3 regions of the Streptosporangium sp. NPDC002721 genome follow, and region 3 is predicted to be linked to each of the others. Evidence: riboswitches for the same ligand, from Rfam matches in the RefSeq annotation. Region 3 holds a riboswitch; each other region holds the start of a gene.
The links. Region 3 has a riboswitch for cobalamin ahead of metE (5-methyltetrahydropteroyltriglutamate--homocysteine S-methyltransferase). Riboswitches for the same ligand answer to the same signal wherever they lie in the genome.

Region 1 (7,412 bases), on a different contig from region 3:
TTGCCCGACGGGTCGCGGAAGGCGCAGTCGCGCGGCCCCCAGGGCTGGTCGATGGGCTCCTGCAGCACCTCGGCGCCCGACGCCCGTACCCGCTCGAAGGTCGCGTCGACGTCGTCGGTGCTGAAGACGCTCGTGGACAGGACGCCCTTGGTGAGCAGTTCCTGCATGGCGTCGCCGTCGGCCTGTGAACGGCCCGCGTGCGGCTCGGACAGCACGATCTCCAGGACCGGCTGGGTCGGGCTGCCGAGGGTGACCCAGCGGAACTCGCCGGAGGCGACGTCGTTGCGCACCTCGAGGCCGAGGGCGTCACGGTAGAAGGCGAGCGACTCGTCCAGGTCGTTGACGGTGATGTGGGCGTAGCGGAGTGCGATGTTCATGTCGTCAACGTTAGGCGGCGGTGGTGCGGCCCGCTTCTCGGATCCTGCTCGGCGGGTTTCTCGTCGGGCGGGTCCGCACCTTCGCCACGCAGGCGGGCATCGCCGCCACGGCGTGGTGCTCCCGGCCGCGGTACGCGCTCGGCGTCTCCCCGACGATCTCGGTGAACCGCGAGCTGAACGAGCCGAGCGACGTACAGCCGACCGCCATGCACGCGTCGGTCACGCTCATCCCCCCGCGCAGCAGCGCCATCGCCCGCTCGATCCGGCGGGTCATCAGATAGCTGTACGGCGTCTCGCCGTAGGCCGCCCGGAAGCGTCGCGAGAAGTGCGCCGGGGACATGAGCGCGCGGCGGGCCATCGTCGGCACGTCGAGCGGCCGGGCGTACTCCCGGTCGATCAGATCCCGCGCCCGGCGTAGGTGCGCGAGATTGGCGAGATCTTCCGGGCTCATGGGACGACTCTACCACCCACCTGCCCAAACCAAGATCACGGACGGGTCCGGTGAGCCGGTGAGAGCCGGAACGCTCTCACGGTGTTCCGGTACGGGAGGCGGGAGGCGGGGGTCAGGTCAGCGGGGCCCCCTCTCGCCGTTCCACGCCCCGGTGAGCAGGGTCACCTGCGGGACGCCGGTGTCCGGGCGCGCGGTCACCTCGGCCTCGACGCGGTAGACCTCGGCGAGCAGCGCCGGGGTCAGCACCTCCCCGGGCGTGCCCAGGGCGACCACCGCGCCGGAGCCCATCACGCAGATGCGGTCGCAGAAGGCCGCGGCCAGGTTGAGGTCGTGCAGCGCGATGATCGCGGTGACGCCCAGGGAGCGGACGAGACGGAGCGCGTCGAGCTGGTGGCGCGGGTCGAGGTGGTTGGTCGGCTCGTCCAGCACCATCGTCCCGCAGCGCTGGGCGAGCGCGCGGGCGATGAGGACCCGCTGCTTCTCCCCGCCCGACAGGCGGTCGAACGGCGCGTACGCCAGGGAGGCGACCTCCAGCTGCTCCAGCGCGTCCACGATGACGGCCCGGTCACCGGCGTCGTCGCCGTCGAACGCCCGCTTGTGCGGGGTACGGCCCATCGCCACCACGTCGTACACGCTGAGCTCGAAGTCTCCCGCGCTCTCCTGGAGCACGGCGGCGAGCCTGCGCGCCACCTGCCTGCCGGGCAGCCGCCACACGTCGTCGCCGTCCAGCAGCACCCGCCCCGACGTGGGACGCAGCGTCCGGTAGAACGTGCGCAGCAGGGTCGACTTGCCCGCGCCGTTGGGGCCGGCGAGCCCCATCACCTCGCCCGGCGCCACGTCCAGGCTGACCCGGCGAACCAGGGACCTGCCGCCGGCGACCACGGACACGTCCTCGGCGGACAGCGCCCCCGCCTCCGTGAATCCCTTCGCTCTCATCGAGCCCTCCGTCGCATGAGCCACAGGAAGAACGGGCCGCCGACCAGGGCGGTCAGGATCCCGACCGGGATCTCCTCGGGGCTGATGAGCGTGCGGGCGGCCAGATCCGCGACGATCAGGAACGCGGCGCCGAGCAGCGCGGCCGCGGGCAGCGCGCGCCGGTGGTCGGCGCCCAGGAGCAGCCGCACCACGTGCGGCATGATCAGCCCGACGAACCCGATCGAGCCGCTCACCGCGACGATCGTGCCGATCATCATCGCGACGAGGACGAACAGCGCGGCCCGGAACCGGTGCACGTCGAGCCCGAGGGACGCGGCGGCCTCCTCACCGGCCAGCAGCAGGTTGAGCGGGCGCGAGACGCCGAGCAGGACCGCCGTCCCGGCCAGGACGGCGGCGGCGGGAATCCACACCGTCGTCCAGGTGGTGCCGGCCAGCCCGCCGAGCATCCAGCGCAGCGCCGACTGTGTCTTGTGCGGGTCGTTGGACGTCACGATCAGGAAGCTCGCCACCGCCGAGAGCACCTCGGCCGTCGCCACGCCCGCCAGCACCAGCCGTACCGTCGTCATCCGCCCGCCCGACCTGGCCAGGAAGTAGACCGCGACCAGCGCGGCCAGGGCCCCGCAGAACGCCGCCAGCGGCAGGGAGAAGACCCCGAACAGGGTCACGTCGAACACCACGACGGCCACCGCGCCGACGCTCGCCCCCGAGGACACCCCCAGGAGCATCGGGTCGGCCAGCGGGTTGCGGACCAGCGCCTGCAGCGCCATGCCGCACACCGACAGGCCGGCTCCGACCACCCCGCACAGCAGCACCCGGGGCAGCCGCACGTCCATCACGATCGTCTCGCGGACCGCCGTCCAGGTCTGCCCGGCCAGGGCCGGGTGGATCCGGTGCAGCAGGATTCCCCAGACCTGGCCGGCCGGCAGGCCGATCGAGCCGACGGCCACCCCGAGGGTCACCGTCGCCGCGGCCAGCAGGGCGAGCAGGGCGAGGGTGAGCGGCAGGGGAGGGCCGGGGCGACGGCGCGGGACGGCACCGAAGGCCGGTTCCGTCCCTTTTATCCCGGTTGTCCCGGCTGTCCCGGTCGCTTCCGCCGCCCCGGCGGTCCGGGCGGCCTCGGTCGCGCCGGTCGCCTTGGTCGCGTCGGTCGCGTCAGTCATGTCAGTCGCGTCGGTCATTTGAAGCGGCCGGGGTGGATCTGGCGGGCCAGGGACTCCACCCCGGACGGCGCCCGGACGCCGAGCACCGTCGACGACAGGGGGAGCACCGCGAACCGCCTGTTCCTGATCGCGGGTACGTCCTTGAGTGCCGGGTTGGCGAGCAGGAACCTCTCCTTCTCCGCCGCGGACCGGTCGCCGTAGTCGTAGATGACGATCACCTCGGGGGCGCGCTCGGCCACCTGCTCGAACGACACGTCCCCCCACGCCTTGGCCACGTCGGCGAACAGGTTCACCCCACCGGCCCGCTTGATGATCTCGTTGCCGACGCCCGCGCCGCCCGCGGTGAACGCGGTCTTGTCGCCGCTGTCGTAGACGAACAGCTTGACCGGGGTCGCTCCCGCGAGCTTCTCCCCGACGGCGTCCAGGGTCGCGTGGAACCTCCGCACCTGCTCCTCGGCCCGGTCCGGCACGCCGAAGATCTTGGCGACGGTACGGACCTCCTCGTCCACCATGGCCATGGTCACCGGCCCGGACGGGCACTCCTCGACGTTCAGGTGCGAGTCGATCCCGGCCCCGGTCAGGGCGGCCCGGCCGCGTCCCTCCTTGTCGTCGAAGGCGCTGGAGAAACCCGCGTAGACGAAGTCGGGCTCGGCCGCCAGCAGTGCCTCGTAGGACGGGTACTCCTTGGACAGCACCTCGATCCGGTCATAGGCGGCCCGGTACTCCGGCAGGATCCGGTCGTCGAGGTAGCCCGTGCCGATCATGGACTTCTCCAGCCCGAGCGCCAGCATGACCTCGGTCGCGTGCTGGTTCAGCGACACCGCGCGCCCGGGTGGCCGTTCGTAGGTGGTGCTCACGCCGCAGTTGGCCACCGTGACCGGGAAGCCCGCCACGGCGGAGGCCGCCGGAGCGGCGGAGGTGCCGGCGCCTGTCCCGACGGCGGCCGTACCGCAGCCGGAGACCAGGGCGGCCGAGGCGAGCGCGAGCAGCAGGGACAGCGAGCGTCTGCCCGTCGTCATGTATGGGTCCTCTCACAAAGGGGCCGACGAGTCGTCGGCGGGAACCGGTGTCACACCGGAACGCGTCGTGAGGGGCGGTGAGGGAGTTCGGGCGTGTTCGGGTGCCGTGCGAGACAACAGCACCGGGCCGATCGGTCCCATGGGCATAACCGGCACGCCGTCCTCTCCGGGGAGATCCGCCCCAGTTCCATCGAGGAGGCGACCGCGTGAGTCTCCTGGCTCTCGGGTCGAGGCTCGTCCCGGCCTTCCCACCCGTCCTCCGGGCAGTGGCTTGTTCGGGATTCGCTCGCCGATCACAGTGGCGGGACCGCGCCGGATTCACACCGGCTTCCTCGTTCCGCGCTCGCCTTTTCGCTCGTCATCATTACACAGGATGCGACAAATCACCCGACCGGCCCTCGGGCCCGTCACCGTGTTCGCCGTCATCGTGTTCGCCGTCACCACGTTCACCGTCACCACGTTCACCGTCACCACGTTCGCCGTCACCACGTTCGCCGTCCCGCGTGACGCGGGCCCCCATCCCGGTAGGGCGGCGCGGGAAGGGCCACCCGGACTATTGCAAGGTATTTGCAAGTGATAGAAGTTCCCATGTGACTCAGCTTCTCCAGAAGTACGCCACGCTGTGCGCCGCCCTCGCCCTCGCGGTCACGGCCTGCTCCGCGCCCCGGGGCCCGGCCACCGCGCCGGACGACACGTTCGTCATCGGCCTGAGCTCGGAGTTCGACAACCTGAGCCCGGTGCTCGGGTTCTCCCCCGACGGCGGTTCGCTGATCTTCGACGGGCTGATGAGCCGGGCCCCCGACCTGACGCTCAGGCCCGCGCTCGCCGCCGACGAGCCCGTCGTAGCCGAGGACGGGAAGAGCGTCACCTTCACCCTGAGGGAAGGGCTGAAGTTCCACGACGGCAAACCGCTGACCAGCCAGGACGTGGAGTACACCTACGAGGCGCTGCTCGATCCCGCCAACAACTCCACGATCAGGAGCGACTACTCGGCGATCGAGGACGTGGCGGCTCCCGACGCGCGGACCGTGGTGTTCAGGCTCAAGCACCCCTACGCGCCGCTGGTGCAGCGCACCACACTCGGCATCGTGCCCAAGGGCACGCTGGAGAAGACCAGGCCGGTCGGCAGCGGCCCCTACCGGTTCGTCTCCTGGACACCCGGCGACAAGATCGTGCTGGAGGCCGACAAGGAGTACTGGGGCGGCGCCCCGGCGATTCCCAGGCTGGTGCTCGCCTTCGCGCCCGACGACAACGTGCGCGCGACCCGGATCCGGGCGGGCGACTTCGACGCCACCGTGCTCCCGCCGAAGGCCGCCACCGGCCTGCGGGGACAGGCGGGCCTGACCGTGTACGACGTGCCGAGCGCCGACTACCGCGCGGTCATGTTCCCGATGACTCAGCCGGTGACCGGCGACCGGGCCGTGCGCAGGGCGTTCAGCCTGGCCCTGGACCGGCAGGCGATGGCCGACACGATCCTCGCCGGCGCGGGCACCCCCGCCTACGGGCCGATCTCGCCCGACACCGGATGGCACAACCCCGAGGTGACCGGCGGCGCCGCCGACCCCGTGGCGGCCGGAAAGCTGCTCGACGAGGCGGGCTGGATCCCGGGTGAGGACGGCATCAGGGAGAAGGACGGGAAGAAGGCTCAGTTCACCCTGATGTATCCGGCGGGCGACTCGCTGCGCAAGGAACTCGCCCTCGCCGCCGCCTCCGACGCCAAGAGGATCGGGCTGCTGGTCGAGCCGGCGGGCCTGGACTGGGACGCCATCGAGGCGCGGCTGGGCGAGGACGCGGCGGTCATGGGGTTCGGCAGCCCGTACGACCCCGACTACGTCAACTACGAGCTGTTCCACTCCGACTTCAAGGGCCAGGGCTTCCTCAACCCGGGCCGTTACGACAACCCCGAGGTCGACAGGCTGCTGGAGCAGGGCAGGGCCGCGGGCGACAAGGCGGAGCGCGAACGGGCCTACACCGGCTTCCAGAAGATCGTCAGGGACGACGAGGTCTTCTCGTACCTGGTCTTCCTCAAGCACGTGTACGTGGTCCGCGGCAGGTACGAGGGCATCGTGCCGGGCGTGGACGCGCACGAGCACGCCACCGGGGGCCTGTTCGCCGGCATCCACACCTGGAAGCCGGTCGCGTGAGGGCGGTACTGAAGATGGTCGCCTGGCGGGCGGCCTTCGCCGTACCACTGCTGGTGATCGTCACGATCGGCATGTTCGCGCTGGCCCAGGCGTCCCCGTTCGATCCGGTCAGGCAGTACCTCGGCGAGCGCGCGCTGGTCACCTCGCCGGAGGTGGCCGAGTCGATCAGGCAGAACTGGGGCCTGGACCGGCCGGTCGTCGAGCAGTTCGCCACCTGGTTCGGCAACCTGGCCAGTGGCGAGCTGGGCGAGTCGCGCTCCCTGCACCGGCCGGTCGCCGAGGTCATCGGCGAGCGGCTCGGCTGGACGCTGCTGGCCACCGGGTCGGCGCTGGTGCTGATGCTCGCCGGCAGCCTGGTGGTGGGAACCGTCGCCGCCTGGCGGCGTGACTCCTGGCTGGACCGGGTGATCACCGGTGGCGCGTTCGCCAACGAGGCCGCCCCGGTGTTCTGGCTGGGACTGCTCGCCGTCTGGGTCTTCGCGGTCCAACTGGGCTGGCTGCCCGCGGGCGGCCTGACCGACCCGGCGTCGACCACGGTCGAACCCCTCGACGTGGCGCGGCACATGATCCTGCCGGTCACGGTGCTCGCCGTCTCCCAGTCGTCGTGGCTGGTGCTCTACGTGCGCGAGTCGGTCATCGGGGTGCTGCGGGAGGACTTCGTGATCGGCGCCCGGGCCCGCGGCCTGCGCGAGCGGACCGTGGTCGTACGGCACGCGCTGCGGTCGGCGCTGCTGCCCTTCCTCACCCTGCTCGGCGCCCGCATCCCGGAACTGGTCACCGGCGCGATCCTGGTCGAGACGGTCTTCTCCTGGCCGGGGGTCGCCGCGGCCTCCGTACAGGCGGCGCTGGCCATGGACTTCCCGCTGCTGGCGGCGCTCACGCTGCTGGGTACGGCGGCGGTGCTGGCCGGCAACCTGCTGGCCGACATCGCCTACACCGTCGCCGACCCGCGGGTGCGAACGCTGGGGGTGGGCTGAATGCCGTTTCGACGATCGCGAACGCCAAGGGTGGGCCGGATGCCGTTTCGACGACCGCTGACGCGGGAGGTGGGCTGAATGCCGGTGAGACTCGCGGCCGGCACCCTGGTGGTGCTGGCACTGGCAGTGCTCCTGGTGCCGCCCTTCGTGCAGCTTGACCAGAGCCTGGTGGACCTGCGCTCGGCCGGGCAGCCCCCCTCCTTCTCCCACCTCCTCGGCACCGACGAGGTCGGGCGGGACGTGCTGATCAGGTCGATCTACGGCCTGCGCGTCTCCTTCCTCGTCGGGCTGGTGGCCGCGCTGGTCAGCATGGTGATCGGCGGGCTCATGGGCCTGGCGGCGGGCAGC
Region 2 (7,412 bases), on a different contig from region 3:
GTCGCCGACCTCACAACACAGGTCTCCTTCCTGCAGGAGGAGATCACCGCGTTGCGTCGGAAGCTTACGGAGTCTCCCCGGCAGGCCAGGATTCTCGAAGAGCGTCTCCATGACGTGCAGGCGAACCTCGCGGCCGTAACCGGCCAGAACGAGCGTCTGGTGGCCACCCTCAAGGAGGCCAGAGACCAGATCGTCGCCTTGAAGGAAGAGGTGGACCGGCTGGCGCAACCGCCGTCCGGGTTCGGCGTGTTCCTCGAAACCAGGGAAGACGGCACGGTGGAGGTCTTCACCGGTGGCCGCAAGCTCAGGGTGAACGTGAGCCCCGCGGTGGACGTCGAGGCGCTGAGGCGTGGCCAGGAGGTCATGCTCAACGAGGCGCTCAACGTCGTCGAGGCCCTCGGCTTCGAGGAGCTGGGCGAGATCGTGATGCTCAAGGAGCTCCTCGAGGACGGCCAGCGCGCGCTGGTGATCTCGCACGCCGACGAGGAGCGGGTGGTCAAGCTCGCCGAGTCGCTGGTGGACCAGCCGATCCGGGCCGGCGACTCCCTGCTGCTCGAACCCCGCTCGGGCTACGTCTACGAGCGCATCCCCAAGTCCGAGGTCGAGGAGCTCGTCCTGGAGGAGGTGCCCGACATCTCCTACGAGGAGATCGGCGGGCTCATGCGGCAGATCGAGCAGATCCGGGACGCCATCGAGCTCCCGTACCTGCACGCCGACCTCTTCCGCGAGCACAAGCTCCGCCCGCCCAAGGGCGTCCTGCTCTACGGGCCGCCCGGCTGCGGCAAGACGCTCATCGCCAAGGCCGTCGCCAACTCCCTGGCCAAGCAGGTCGCGGAGAAGACCGGCCAGTCCGGCAAGAGCTTCTTCCTCAACATCAAGGGCCCGGAGCTTCTCAACAAGTACGTCGGCGAGACCGAGCGGCACATCCGCCTGGTCTTCCAGCGGGCTCGCGAGAAGGCCTCCGAGGGCACCCCGGTGATCGTGTTCTTCGACGAGATGGACTCGATCTTCCGGACCCGTGGCTCGGGCGTCTCCTCCGACGTCGAGAACACCATCGTTCCCCAGCTCCTGTCGGAGATCGACGGCGTCGAGGGCCTGGAGAACGTCATCGTGATCGGCGCCTCCAACCGCGAGGACATGATCGACCCGGCGATCCTGCGGCCCGGCCGCCTGGACGTCAAGATCAAGATCGAGCGGCCGGACGCCGAGGCGGCCAAGGACATCTTCTCCAAGTACCTCATCCCCGAGCTCCCGCTGCACGCCGAGGATCTCTCCGAGCACGACTCCAACCGCCAGGAGACCATCTCCGGCATGATCCAGCGGGTCGTCGAGCGGATGTACACCGAGAGCGAGGAGAACCGCTTCCTCGAGGTGACCTACGCCAACGGCGACAAGGAGGTCCTGTACTTCAAGGACTTCAACTCCGGCGCGATGATCCAGAACATCGTCGACCGCGGCAAGAAGATGGCGATCAAGCAGTTCCTGGAGACCGGGCAGAAGGGCCTGCGGATCCAGCATCTGCTCGCGGCCTGCGTGGACGAGTTCTCCGAGAACGAGGACCTGCCCAACACCACCAACCCCGACGACTGGGCCCGCATCTCCGGCAAGAAGGGCGAGCGGATCGTCTACATCCGCACCCTCGTGACGGGCAAGCAGGGCACCGAGGCCGGGCGCTCCATCGACACGGTGGCCAACACCGGTCAGTACCTGTAACCACCCGTAACCACGCTCGATCGACGGCGCGGCTCTCCTCGCGAGGGCCGCGCCGTCGGCGTCTTCCCGAACTTTCACTGATATTTGGCGATTAGCAAGCCTTAATCCTTTTTGTCCCTTTTGGGGGTGAAGGTTCGCGCCTTCTTTCACACCCGTCCCGCGAGTGAACGGAAATAGACAGCCGTCCCTGGGAACCCGAATGATCGAGACGCCGTCCAAGTGGCGTGCGTGAACATTCCGGCCCGGCCGCCCGGTGAACGGCACGGGCTCCCGCGAGGCGCTTCGGGGAAGTGGCCGCCTCGCCGAGCTCGACCTCCTGCGCTTCCTCGCCGCCATGGCGGTGCTCGCCTTCCACTACTTCATCGCCTTCGCCTCGGTGTGGGGCGACCGCCCGGCCGAGCTGTTCCCGGCGATCTCCACCGTCTCCGGGCTCGGCATCCTCGGCGTCGAGCTGTTCTTCATGATCAGCGGCTTCGTGATCCTGATGAGCATCTGGGGGCGTGGCCTGGGGGCGTTCGCCCTCTCCCGGCTGGTGCGGCTCTTTCCCGCCTACTGGGTCAGCGTGGCCGTCACCGCCGCGGTCTACGGGCTCACCGCCGCCACGGCCCTGGACCCCAAGCTCAGCCTCGGCGAGTACGGGATCAACCTCACGATGCTCCAGCGGGCCTTCGGCGTCTACGACGCCAACGGGGTCTACTGGTCGCTCTGGGTGGAGCTCCGCTTCTACGTGCTGATCTCGATCCTGGTGATCGTCGGGGTGACGCTCAACCGCTGCCTGGTCTTCATGGGCGTCTGGCTGCTGGCGGCCGGGTTCTTCGCGGGCAGCGAGGAGGCCTGGGTCGACCTCGTGGTCATGCCCAAGTACGCGGCGTACTTCGTCGGCGGCATGGCGTTCTTCCTGATGACCAAATTCGGTCCCAGGCTCGTCCTGTGGTGCCTGGCGGGGATCAGCGGCGGCCTGGCCGTCAGCGCGGCGCTGGACCGGGTGGCCGGGCGGATCGAGAACGTCGGCTACGCCGCGATGCCCGTGCCCGAGTGGGCCGTGGTCGCCACCGTGGTGGGTTTCTACGCGCTCATGGCGATGGTGGCGCTCGGCTGGCTGGGCTGGCTGCGCTGGCGCGGCCTGGTCGTCCTGGGGGCGCTGACCTACCCGCTCTACCTGTTCCACACCCCGGCCGCGGTGCTGGTCCTCCCCGCCCTGCGGGACGTGCTGCCGCCCGCGCTGACCGCGCTGGTCACCGTGCTGGTCGCGATGGCGTTCTCCTACCTGGTGTACCGGGTGGCCGAGCGCCCGCTTCAGGAATTCGTCAAGTCCAGGAGGCGGAGAAGGGGCACATCCCCGCCCTCGTCACAGTTCCCCGCGCTCTCCTCGATCCCCCTCTCAACGGGCGAAAAGGCTTCGGTGCCATAACTGTCCGACCACCGGGCATAGTGAAGGGTCTAGGGTCGGGAATAGATACCACGGAGAGAATCAGTCCCTGACGAACAGAGGGTGCGCATGACGGTACGGCGGGTGATGGGCATCGAGACCGAGTACGGTATCTCCGTGCCCGGACAGCCGGGGGCCAACGCGATGGTGACCTCCTCTCAGGTCGTGAACGCCTATTTGGCGGCCTCGGCGGCCAGGGCACGGCGCGCGCGATGGGACTTCGAGGAGGAGAACCCGCTGCGGGACGCACGGGGGTTCGACCTCGCGCGGGAGGTGGCCGACCAGAGCCAGCTGACCGACGAGGACCTCGGCCTGGCGAATGTGATCCTCACCAACGGGGCCCGGCTGTACGTCGACCACGCCCACCCCGAATACTCCACGCCCGAGTGCACCAATCCCCGGGCGGCGGTGATCTGGGACAAGGCGGGCGAGCGGGTGATGCACGACGCGGCGGTCCGCGCCTCGGCGATGCCGGCCAACGCCCCGATCCAGCTCTACAAGAACAACACCGACAACAAGGGCGCCTCCTACGGCTGCCATGAGAACTACCTCATGCGCCGGGCAACCTCGTTCGCCGACATCGTCCGGCACCTGACGCCGTTCTTCGTCTCCCGGCAGGTCGTCACCGGGGCGGGCAAGGTCGGCATCGGCCAGGACTCCCGGGGTGAGGGCTTCCAGATCAGCCAGCGGGCCGACTTCTTCGAGGTCGAGGTCGGCCTGGAGACGACGCTCAAGCGGCCGATCATCAACACCCGGGACGAGCCCCACGCCGACCCGGAGAAGTACCGCCGCCTGCACGTCATCATCGGCGACGCCAACATGTCGGAGATCTCGACCTACCTGAAGCTGGGGTCGACCGCGCTCGTCCTGGCCATGATCGAGGACAACTACTTCACCCGCGACCTGGCCGTGGACAACCCCGTCCAGGCCCTGCGCGCGGTCTCGCACGACCCGACGCTCAAGTACGAGATCGCCATGCGCGACGGCCGCAAGCTGACGGCGGTGCAGCTGCAGATGGAGTATCTGGAGCTCGCCCGCAAGTACGCCGAGGAGCGCAGCGTCAACGGCCTGGACGAGCCCACCAAGGACATCCTGGAGCGCTGGGAGTCGGTCCTCACCCGCCTGGCGGAGGACCCGATGCAGCTGTCCAGGGAGCTCGACTGGGTGGCCAAGCTGGAGCTCCTGGAGGGCTACCGCACTCGCGACGGCCTTCCCTGGTCGCACCCGCGGCTGCAGCTCGTCGACCTCCAGTACTCCGACATCCGTCCCGACCGGGGGCTCTACAACCGGCTGGTCGCCCGGGGCCGCATGCAGCGCCTGGTCACCGAGGAAGAGGTTCAGCGGGCCATCGAGGTGCCGCCCAACGACACCCGGGCCTACTTCCGGGGCCGCTGCCTGAGCCAGTACAGCGAGTCGGTGGCCGCCGCCTCCTGGGACTCGGTCATCTTCGACATCCCCGGCCGCGAGTCGCTGCAGCGCGTCCCCACCCTTGAGCCGCTGCGCGGCACCAAGGCCCACGTGGGCGAGCTGTTCGACCGCTGCCGTACCGCCGCGGAGCTGGTGACGGCGCTGACCGGCGAGCAGTGACCTCCTGAGGGGGGCGGTCCGGGCAGGGCCGCCCCCCTTTCGGCGTACCCGGACCCTGTCCGGCCGGACGTTTCGCCGGACGTCCGGCCGGATCCCGGCAAACCGGACACCCGGATTGACGGGGGACGGAGAACCGGGATACGTTCCGGGTGTTTTGTGGCGGTGCGAGGGAAATCCGGTGAGATTCCGGTGCGGTCGCGCCACTGTAACCGGCTCCCCGGAGCCGGAAGCCAGGTCACACTCGGCCGCCACCGACCTACGAAAAGGGACGCGTCAATCCCGGAGGAGGTGGCCGTGAGCCAGATCTCGGCACCGCACGTTCAGCCCATCCCATGGCACTCGCTCACCCGCTGGCTGCTCGCCGTACCGGTGCTGCTGCTCCTCGCCTACCTGGTCACCTTCGACCAGGGAGCGATCTCCCAGGCGGGAAACTACCTGCACGAACTCATGCACGACGGGCGCCACCTGCTCGGCGTGCCGTGCCACTGAGCCACAGGTGATCACCAAACTCATCGTCCGGGGCCTCGTCGTCGGACTGCTCGCAGGGCTGCTCGCGGCCGTCTTCGCCTACACCGTCGGCGAACCGCGTATCGACCAGGCCATCGCGCTGGAGGAGGCGGCCGCGGCCGCCTCCCCGGCCGAACCGCACGACGACACCGGGACCGCGGCCCACTCCCACTCCCACGACGGGGAGGAGGCCCTGGTCAGCAGGGACGGCCAGCGCTTCGGGCTCTTCCTCGCCCTGGGCCTGTACGGGCTGGCGCTCGGAGGATTGTTCTCCCTCGTCTACGCGGCCGTACGCGGCCGGGCGGGACCCCGCTCGGAACCGGTGCTCGCGGTGAGCCTCGCCGCCGCCGCGTTCACCTCCGTCGTCCTCATCCCTTTCGTGAAATATCCCGCCAACCCACCGGCCGTCGGTGACCCGGAGACCATCAACCAGCGCACCGTGCTCTACCTGGTCGCGGTGGTCATCGGGATCCTCGCCGTCGCCGCGGCCGTCGCCGCCTACCGCTACGCCTCGGCGAGCGAGCCGTGGGTGCGCTGGCTGTCGGCCGGTGCCACCTTCCTGGTCCCCGTCGTCGCGTCCTGGATCCTGCTGCCGGAGATCTCGGAGGTGCCCCGGGGCTTCCCCGCCGACCTCCTGTGGGACTTCCGGGTCGCCTCCATAGGGACCCAGGTGGTCTTCTGGGCCGGTGTCGGCGCGCTGTTCGCCTTCGCCGCCCGCAGGCGCGGCCCGGTGTGACGACCCCCTCGGGGGTCACCCGCCTGCTCCTGGTCTGCCACGCCTCCACCTCGGCGACGGTACGGGCCGCGTTCCCGGGTGACGAACCACTCGACGAGCGCGGCCTGCGCCGGGCCGAGGGGATGGCGCGGGACCTCGGCCCGGGGCCCGCGGCCTGCCCGGCCGAGCTGCGCTGCGTCCAGACGGCGGCGGCGCTCGGCCTGCGGGCCGAGCACGACCCGCTGCTGGCCGACTGCGACTACGGCCGCTGGAGCGGGATGACGCTCGGCGAGGTCGAGGCCGCCGAGCCCGAGGCGCTCGCCTCCTGGCTCGGCGACCCCGGCGCGGCGCCGCACGGCGGGGAGCCGGTCACCGCGCTCCTGGCCAGGGTGTCCGGCTGGCTCGCCGCCCGCGCCCCCGGCAGGGCCGTCGCGATCACCCACCCGGCGGTCATCCGCGCCGCGGTCGTCCACGCCCTCGACGCCCCCGCCCGGTCCTTCTGGCGCGTCGACGTCGCGCCGCTGGCCCGCGTGACGCTCACCGGGCGCGGCGGGCGCTGGCGGCTCGGCTACCTCCCATGACGGTTCGAGCGCCCGGCGAGCCATTGATTCGACGAGACGACAGGAGATCTTGAAGGTGCGTGATTCCCGCTATCCCTTCACCGCGATCGTGGGGCTGGAGGACCTGAAACTCGCGCTGATCCTCAACGCGGTCTCCCCCCGCGTCGGGGGAGTGCTGGTCAGGGGGGAGAAGGGCACCGCCAAGTCCACGGTCGTGCGGGCGCTGGCCGCGCTCCTGCCGCCCGTCGAGGTGGTGGCCGGCTGCCGCTTCTCCTGCGACCCCGCCGCCCCCGACCCCGGCTGCCCGGACGGGCCGCACGAGCCCCGTACGGAAACGGAGCCCCGGTCCTCCGCGGCCCGGCCTCCCGCCGCTGAATCCGGCGGAGTTCAGCCGGACGGAGTTCGGGGCGGCGGGGCGCGGGACGGCGCCGCGCGGCCCGCCCGCCTGGTCGAGCTGCCCGTCGGCGCCTCCGAGGACCGCCTCGTCGGCTCCCTGGACATCGAGCGCGCCCTCACCGAGGGCGTGAAGTCCTTCGAACCCGGCCTCCTGGCGAGCGCCCACCGGGGCGTCCTGTACGTGGACGAGGTCAACCTCCTCCACGACCACCTGGTTGACCTGCTGCTCGACGCCGCCGCCCTCGGCACCTGCTACGTCGAGCGCGAGGGGGTGTCGGTGCGGCACGCGGCCAGGTTCCTGCTGGTCGGGACGATGAACCCCGAGGAGGGGGAGCTGCGCCCGCAGCTGCTCGACCGCTTCGGGCTGACCGTGGAGGTCCGGGCCTCGCGGGAACCGTCCCAGCGGGTGGACGTGGTACGGCGCCGCCTGGCCTTCGAGGCCGACCCCGACGCCTTCGCCGCCGCCTGGTCGGAGGAGGAGCGGGCACTGGCCGCGCGCATCGCC
Region 3 (7,412 bases):
GGTGACCAGCCACGAGCCGTCCGGCGCGACCGCCATCGCGGCGAGCCTTCCCGTCCCGTTCCGCAGGACGGCCCGCTCGGTGCCGCCGATCCCCCATATCTGCACCTTCCTGCTCCCGGAACGGGTCACCAGCCACGAGCCGTCCGGCGCGACGACGACCTCGTGGACCGGCCTGCCGTGGGTGGCCAGCGTCGTCCGGGTGGTGCCGTCGGTCTTCCAGACCTGCGCGCCGCCGTCGCGGGCGTGCACGACGAACCGCGAGCCGTCCGGTGTGACCGACACCTCGTTGAGCCGTCTCGTCGCCGAGGTCAGGGTCCGCAGCAGGCAGGTGGTGCCGTCGTCGGGCAGCGGCCAGCGGGCCCGCAGGAAGGTGGTCTCGTTCTCCTGGCTGTAGCGCTCGACCGACGCCCGCATCGGCGGGAACGCGTAGAGGCGGGCCAGCAGGTTCGCCGTGGACACGGCGTCCGACTCGAAGGGGGTGAGCAGGTGGGCGCTGCGGGAGATCAACCGGCGGACCCCGGCGACGGAGCGGGAGGTCGACAGCGCCAGGTCCGACTCCGCCGCGGCCACCCCGAACGCGCGTACGCGGGCGACGAACCAGCGCACGTCGTGCAGCAGCGACTCCAGCTCCCGGTATCTCCTCGCCTCGGAGAGGTGGAACAGCAGGTGGTCCCAGAGGTAGGGGACGGTCCGGGGCAGCCGCCACCATTCGGCGTCCGCCGTGAGGTCGTCGTCGGGTATCAGGTTCCTGGCCTCGTCGAGGAAGTCGCGGTTGGCGGCCTCGAGACGCTCCTCGCCCAGCCCGCCCGCCGAGCGGACGGCGGAGCGGACGACGTCGTGGATCATGATCGACGGCGCCGCCCCCCTGGCGTGCCGCCTGCTGATCAGCGAGAGGTCCTGGAGCCTCGCGCAGAGCCGTTCGGCCTGCTTGGAGGTGAGCCCCGCGGTGCCGCGCCAGAGCAGCTCGACGACCGCGGCCGGTATCTCGACGTCCTCGGGGAAGACGCCCAGCTCCAGGAAGCGGGCGCGGTCGAACGCGCCGAGGGCCTCAAGGCCGAGCTCGACGGTGGCGAGCACCGCGCTCTCCCGCTGGGAGGCGACGGTGACGTCCAGGATGGCGGGTACGGTCCGGCCGAGCCGCTCGACCGCCCGGCGCGCGGCGACGTCGGCGTTCGTCCCCGTGCCGTGCTCGTCGCGCAGCCGCGCGTTCACGAGGGAGAGCAGCAGCGGCCATCTCCCCGTCAGGCCCACCAGGTCGCTGACGACCCCGGGGGCCATCGGCGGCAGCCCCCGGCTCAGCACCTGGACGGCCACCCGCGGCGCCATCTCATCGACGATCATCGCGATCGCCTTCGGGGGCAGCGCCCGGGGCAGCCGGGTCGTCACCAGCACCCGGGACCTCGCGGCCGCCGACAGGAAGGGGCGCAGCTGCTTGAGGCTCCACACGTCGTCGACCACGAGCAGCACGCGGCCCCGCTCCGCCAGCGCCTCGGCCATCCGGTGACCGGCCTGCTCGGGACTGGAGAAGTCCGGCCGGACGCCCAGCACGGCCTCCGTGACGTCGTTGGCGAGCGCCGCGATGTCGGCACCGGCGCGGTCGCGGCCCACGGTGACCCATACGACGCCGCCGCCGAACCGTTTCCGCACCTCGTCGCTGTGACACGCCTCCAGGGCCAGGGAGGTCTTGCCGAACCCGCCCGCCCCGGCGAGACCGGTGGTCAGCCCGACCGTGCCCGAGGCCCTCATCGTCAGCGTGGAGACCACGTCGTCCAGCTCGGTCCTCCTGACCCATCCCGGCTGCCTGTGCGGCACCAGGAAGAGCCCGCCACGCGTGCGCGACTCCCTCAGTCTGGGCGTCACCCATGTCAGCAGGACGACGAGGGAGGCGGTTAACCCGAAAACAACCACCCATTCGATCCTGTGCTCGACGACCGTATCCGGGAGATATTCCTCGACAATTCGCACCGGAAGTCCGACCAGAATTCCAAAAACCACCAGAATCGCCGTGGCGACATCGGGGATTCTTTTTGTGCGACGAGCCACCGACCACCTCTACAGTGCCGACCCCTGCCCCGACGGGCGCCGGGACCCTGGACGCACGATATCTGTTCCCCATTGCCCTTGAGTTGAATCACCGATGTTTTGGCAATTAAAGCGCATGCGAAAAGCCGTGTTGCACACTTTGAGCTGCTATGTCCATGGCATCTCCCCTCGCCATTCCATCCCTCATTCAAGAGAGATCCTTTCCCGTGACGCCACGATCACCCTCGGCGACCTCGCGAACCGTCCGGGAGCCGGGCGAAGGAAGGCCGGAGAACGACGAAACCGCCCCCGCGCCCGCCGGGCCGGAGACGGCACAAAAGGCCGTCGGGCCACGGAGGGCGCGGAAGCGGTTCGGATCGCCTTGTCTCGTCTCGCTTCGCCCCTGCCGGATCGGAGCCACCCGATCCGGCAGGGGCGACCGGACAGGAACGGTCGGACCGAGGCGGTCAGACCGAAGTGATCAGACCGGAACGACCGGACCCGGCCGATCAGGCCCGGTCAATCAAACCCGCCGGATCCCCGGCCAGACCCGCCGGATTTCCGGTCGGACCTGCCGGATCCCCGGCCAGACCCGCCGGATCCCCGGCCAGACCCGCCGGATTTTCGGTCGGACCTGCCGGATCCCCGATCAGACCTGCCGGATTTCCGGTCAGCGCTGCAGGTCGACGCAGGAGTAGAAGGCATTGGCGGTGTCGGCGATGTTCCAGACGGCGAGCACCTTCAGGCGGCCGGTCCTGTTACCCAGGTTCACGTTGTGCGAGACGGTGGCGCCGGGCTGCCTGCCGCCGTCGTTGAACACCGCGATCCGGGTGTTGCCGATGAAGTACTCCCACGTGCTGGTGGCGTGGCGGGCGGTCAGCACCCAGTTGAAGGTGACCGAGTTGCCCACGCTCGTCGCCGGCCAGCCCTTGCTCTCGTTGCTGAGCTGCGAGAACCGGCCGACGTTGCCGTGGCAGTTCTTCAGGCCCTTGGGACCTTCCACGCTCTGGGGCTCGTAGATGATGTCACCGCAGCCGGTGACCCGGCCCTGGGCGCACATGGCCTGACGGCTCGGCGGCGACGAGATGTAGCCGTGCGCGTTGGCCGGTGACGCGACGAACACGGTCGAGGCGACGGCGATGATCGCCATCGCGAGGAAGGTGACCGTTCTGCGCATATCCTGCTCCTTCGCTGGGGGGTGACTCGAATATAAAAGAAAGTTTCCTAACAGTAAATATTCGAGTCATGAAAGATTCGGGAGCAAGTCAGGCGTGACGACCTCCGGCCGGACCCCGGGAACAACGGGCGTCCGGGCATGACAGGGCGGCGAGAGGGGGTGTGACCCGGACGGGTCACACCCCCTCGGACACGATGACCGCCAGACCTCTAGATCACTGGACCGTTTCCGCCCGGACGCGCAGGGCCGCCTCCACCATGTTCCTGAGGCTGGCCTCCGTCTCCGGATAGCCGCGGGTCTTCAGGCCGCAGTCGGGGTTGACCCAGAGCAGCGCCGGATCCACCGAGGCCACGGCCGTGCGCAGGGCGTCCTCGATCTCACCGGCCGAGGGCACCCTGGGCGAGTGGATGTCCCATACGCCGGGCCCGATGCCGCGCGTGTAGCCGAAGGCGCGCAGGTCGTCCAGGAGTTCCATCCGGGAGCGGGCCGCCTCGACGCTGGTCACGTCGGCGTCCAGGTCGCCGATCGCGCCGATGATCTCCCCGAACTCCGAGTAGCACATGTGGGTGTGGATCTGCGTACTGTCGGCGACCCCGCCGGTGGCGAGCCGGAACGCGGCGACCGCCCACTCCAGGTAGGCCTCGCGGTCGGCCCGCCGCAGCGGCAGCAGCTCGCGCAGCGCGGGCTCGTCGACCTGGATGATCCTGACGCCCGCCGCCTCCAGGTCGCGGGTCTCGTCGCGCAGGGCGAGCGCCACCTGCCTGGCGGTCTCGCCCAGCGGCTGGTCGTCGCGGACGAAGGACCAGGCCAGCATGGTCACCGGGCCGGTCAGCATGCCCTTGACCGGCTTCTTCGTCCGCGACTGCGCGTAGGAGGCCCAGCGCACCGTCATCGGCTCCGGACGGGAGACGTCGCCGAACAGGATCGGCGGGCGGACGTAGCGGCTGCCGTACGACTGCACCCAGCCGTGCTCGGTGGCGGCGTAGCCCTCCAGCGTCTCCGCGAAGTACTGGACCATGTCGTTGCGCTCGGGCTCGCCGTGCACCAGCACGTCCAGGCCGATGTCCTCCTGCAGCGCGATGACGCGGTCGATCTCGGCCTCCATCCTGCGCTCGTACCCGGCCTTGTCGATCTCGCCCGAGCGCATGGCGGCGCGGGCCTGGCGCACCTCGCCGGTCTGCGGGAAGGAGCCGATGGTGGTGGTGGCCAGCGGCGGCAGGCCCAGGTCGGCGTTCTGCACGGCGAGCCGTTCGGCGTGCGGCGCGCGCGGGGTGCCCTCGCCCAGGGCGTCCAGCCTGGCCCGCACCCGGGGGTTGAGGAACCGCTCCGCGACGCTCTCTCCCGCGACGACCTCCTCGCCGTTCAGCGCCCTGCCGATCCGTACGACCTCGGCGACCTTCTGCCTGGCGAAGGCGAGCCGCTCGCGCAGCCGCGGGTCCAGCGAGGTCTCGGCGTCCAGGTCGAGCGGGACGTGCAGCAGCGAGCAGGAGGTGCTCACCACCAGCCGGTCGCTCAGCCCGAGCAGCGCCGCGCAGGTCGACAGCGCCTTCGCGGTGTCGGTACGCCAGACGTTGCGGCCGTCGACGACCCCGGCGACGAGGGTCTTGCCGGGCAGCCCCCCGACGGCGGCCAGCGCCTCCAGGTTGCCGGGTGCCGAGACGAAGTCCAGGCCGACGGCCTCGACCGGGCCGCGGGCCAGGATCTCCAGCGCGGGCCCGATCTCACCGAAGTAGGTGGCCACCAGCAGCCGGGGGCGGCTGCTGAGCTCGCCCAGCCGCGCGTAGGCCCGGCGCAGCGCGGCCAGCTCCTCCTCCGTACGGTCGGCGGCCAGCACCGGCTCGTCCAGCTGCACCTCGGCCACCCCCGCCGCGGCCATCCGTTCCAGCAGCTCGGCGTAGGTCTCCAGCAGGCCGTCCAGCAGCCGCAGCGGCGCGAAGCCGGGCACGGTGGACTTGCCCAGCAGCAGGAACGACAGCGGCCCGACCAGCACCGGCCGGGTCTCGACGCCCAGCCGCCGCGCCTCGGCGTACTCGGCCAGCGGCTTGCTCCAGTCGAGCCGGAACCGGGTGTCGGGTCCCAATTCTGGAACCAGGTAGTGGTAGTTGGTGTCGAACCACTTGGTCATCTCCAGCGGCGCCACCCCCTCGGCGCCCCGCGCCATCGCGAAGTACGGATCGGCCGCCCCGGCGAACCGCTCGGGAACCGCGCCCACCAGCGCGATCGCATCCAGCACGTGGTCATACAGGGAGAAGGTGTTGGACGGCACCGCGTCCAGCCCCGCCCCCGACAGCTCCCGCCACGCCCGCTCCCGCAGACCGGCCGCCGTCTCCTGAAGGCCGGCGGCGTCAACCCGCCCGGCCCAGTAATCCTCCGTCGCCCGCTTCAACTCGCGACGGCCCCCGATACGGGGATACCCCAAAACGGTCGTGGTGACCTTGCTCATGGCGTCCTTCCCTCGGCTCATGCCATGCCGCCCCACGGCCACGCGGAAGGAACGCACGGGAAAGACGCATCCCAGGCCCTCCCACGAGGCCACGGATCACCGCGCACCGGACGGCACACGGGCGGCTGGCAGGTCTTCGGACTCGCGGGCATCACACACAACTCCTACTGACCGTCGCTTCCCAGATGACACGCACCCAGTGCCGATGACGGCGTTCGTTCCCACTCACCGCTGCGGGGCAGTCCCGGAATCACACCGGGTTCCCTCTTACGACTCCCGACACCAACACGACACCGGAAGAACCAACCGCGCAACGAGCATAACCCGCCCCCACCCCCCAGCAGAGCCACCACCCGACTCCCCGGAAAGCACGGATCACCACGAGGTATCAAGACTCCCGGGGCAACGACCGGCAAACGCGCTCAGACCGCACTGGCCAGGTCGCGCATGTGTGGCTACCGGGAGCTGCGGAGTGGCTGGCCGTGCGGGACATCCTCGACAGCCGCAAGGGACACACCGTCAAGCGAGGTGGCGCCGTGGGTGCTCCTCTCCCCCTCGACTACCGGGAGCACCGCTACCTGCTGACCGGTGTGCTGCGCTGCGGTCGTCCCGTCGCGGGCGGGGGCGTGTGCAACGTGCCGCTGAGAACCAAGAAGACGAAGGACGGCAAGCGACACATCTACTTCTGTCCCGGTCAGGACGTGGGCGGCTGCGGTGGAGTCGCGCGGCGCGGGGACCTGGTCGACTTCGCCATCTCGGAACTCGTGCTCGGCCAGATGGAACTCGCCCAGTACACGGACGTGGACGACGCTCCCCTGTGGACGAGGGAGGAAGAACTCACCGACGTAGAGGAGCAACTGGAGGAACTGACCCGGCAGTGGCGGGCACGGAACATCTCCAACAACCTCTACTTCCGCAACGCCGCCGACCTGGAAAGCGACATCGCCCGGCTGCGCGCGGAGAAGAACAAGATCATGGGAAGGGCGGAACGCCAGCGGGCGAGCATGGTCACCGACATCAAGGAGATCCGGCGGCGCTGGTACCTCCCGGAAGCGGAGGGCGGGCTACCGCTGTCCCGGAAGCGGGCGCACGTCCGAGAGATGCTGCACGCGGTGATCGTGCACCCGGCGGGCAAGGGGCGGGCCACCTTCAATCCCGACCTCCTCGAACCGGTGTGGATGGAGTAGACGTCCTGGGACGTCCTCGACCCTCAAGGGAGCTGAGCACCTGACCGACAGGTGACAGCTCCCTTACTTGTTGGCCCTGACGATCAGATGCAGCCGTACGCAGCCGGACGCCACCGGACGACAGGGGACGACTCGGAAGACGTCCCGGCGGAAATTCCCGCACGCATAATTTCCCGGCCACCGTGGCAAAATGACCATAGATAATTTCCCCCGTCTTTCGGGAAGCAGCGAGAGACCAGACGCGACACATTCGAGCGCAGTACGCCACCGGGCACCACGAAGACGAGAGCCGTTCCGCTGGGGGGACCCGGCCAGCGGCAGGCCAGCACTACAGGCAGCGCTCACTGGTTCACCGTCGCGCGACCTCGACACTCCATCAATCTCGCTGACGAGTGCCGTTCCTCCGCAGTCATGTCTTTTCCGCATGCCTGCCGATGGCACCTGCCTTTTCCCGAAATGGCGTGGGAACTCCGCAGAGAGAAAGGAGTCCTTTGGTACCTCCCGAACTGGTACCGCACGCCGCGCTTGTACGGGAGTGGTCCAAGCGCAAGATCGCCGAGTCGCCTCGGTGGTCACCCGAGAA

Region 1: it holds a riboswitch for cobalamin, as region 3 does, so the genes downstream of both, ACFYWM_RS41540 (ABC transporter substrate-binding protein) here and metE (5-methyltetrahydropteroyltriglutamate--homocysteine S-methyltransferase) in region 3, are expected to answer to the same signal.
Region 2: it holds a riboswitch for cobalamin, as region 3 does, so the genes downstream of both, ACFYWM_RS12925 (CbtB domain-containing protein) here and metE (5-methyltetrahydropteroyltriglutamate--homocysteine S-methyltransferase) in region 3, are expected to answer to the same signal.

What each region holds. Positions count from the first base shown of each region.
Region 1 covers NZ_JBIAQI010000047.1:2,567-9,978, forward strand. The annotation lists gene ACFYWM_RS41520 (VOC family protein) at 1-377, opposite strand, end outside; gene ACFYWM_RS41525 (helix-turn-helix transcriptional regulator) at 388-828, opposite strand; gene ACFYWM_RS41530 (ABC transporter ATP-binding protein) at 946-1,764, opposite strand; gene ACFYWM_RS41535 (FecCD family ABC transporter permease) at 1,761-2,924, opposite strand; gene ACFYWM_RS41540 (ABC transporter substrate-binding protein) at 2,939-3,943, opposite strand; cobalamin riboswitch at 4,131-4,330, opposite strand; gene ACFYWM_RS41545 (hypothetical protein) at 4,317-4,520, shown strand; gene ACFYWM_RS41550 (ABC transporter substrate-binding protein) at 4,534-6,087, shown strand; gene ACFYWM_RS41555 (ABC transporter permease) at 6,084-7,064, shown strand; gene ACFYWM_RS41560 (ABC transporter permease) at 7,143-7,412, shown strand, end outside.
Region 2 covers NZ_JBIAQI010000008.1:135,609-143,020, reverse strand. The annotation lists gene arc (proteasome ATPase) at 1-1,713, shown strand, start outside; gene ACFYWM_RS12935 (acyltransferase family protein) at 1,967-3,124, shown strand; gene dop (depupylase/deamidase Dop) at 3,212-4,729, shown strand; cobalamin riboswitch at 4,860-4,989, shown strand; gene ACFYWM_RS12925 (CbtB domain-containing protein) at 5,024-5,218, shown strand; gene ACFYWM_RS12920 (CbtA family protein) at 5,226-5,972, shown strand; gene ACFYWM_RS12915 (histidine phosphatase family protein) at 5,969-6,532, shown strand; gene ACFYWM_RS12910 (magnesium chelatase subunit D family protein) at 6,588-7,412, shown strand, end outside.
Region 3 covers NZ_JBIAQI010000046.1:47,830-55,241, forward strand. The annotation lists partial or broken gene ACFYWM_RS41480 (NB-ARC domain-containing protein) at 1-1,860, opposite strand, end outside; gene ACFYWM_RS41485 (lytic polysaccharide monooxygenase) at 2,693-3,199, opposite strand; gene metE (5-methyltetrahydropteroyltriglutamate--homocysteine S-methyltransferase) at 3,414-5,642, opposite strand; cobalamin riboswitch at 5,752-5,944, opposite strand; gene ACFYWM_RS41495 (zinc ribbon domain-containing protein) at 6,179-6,829, shown strand; gene ACFYWM_RS41500 (hypothetical protein) at 7,321-7,412, shown strand, end outside.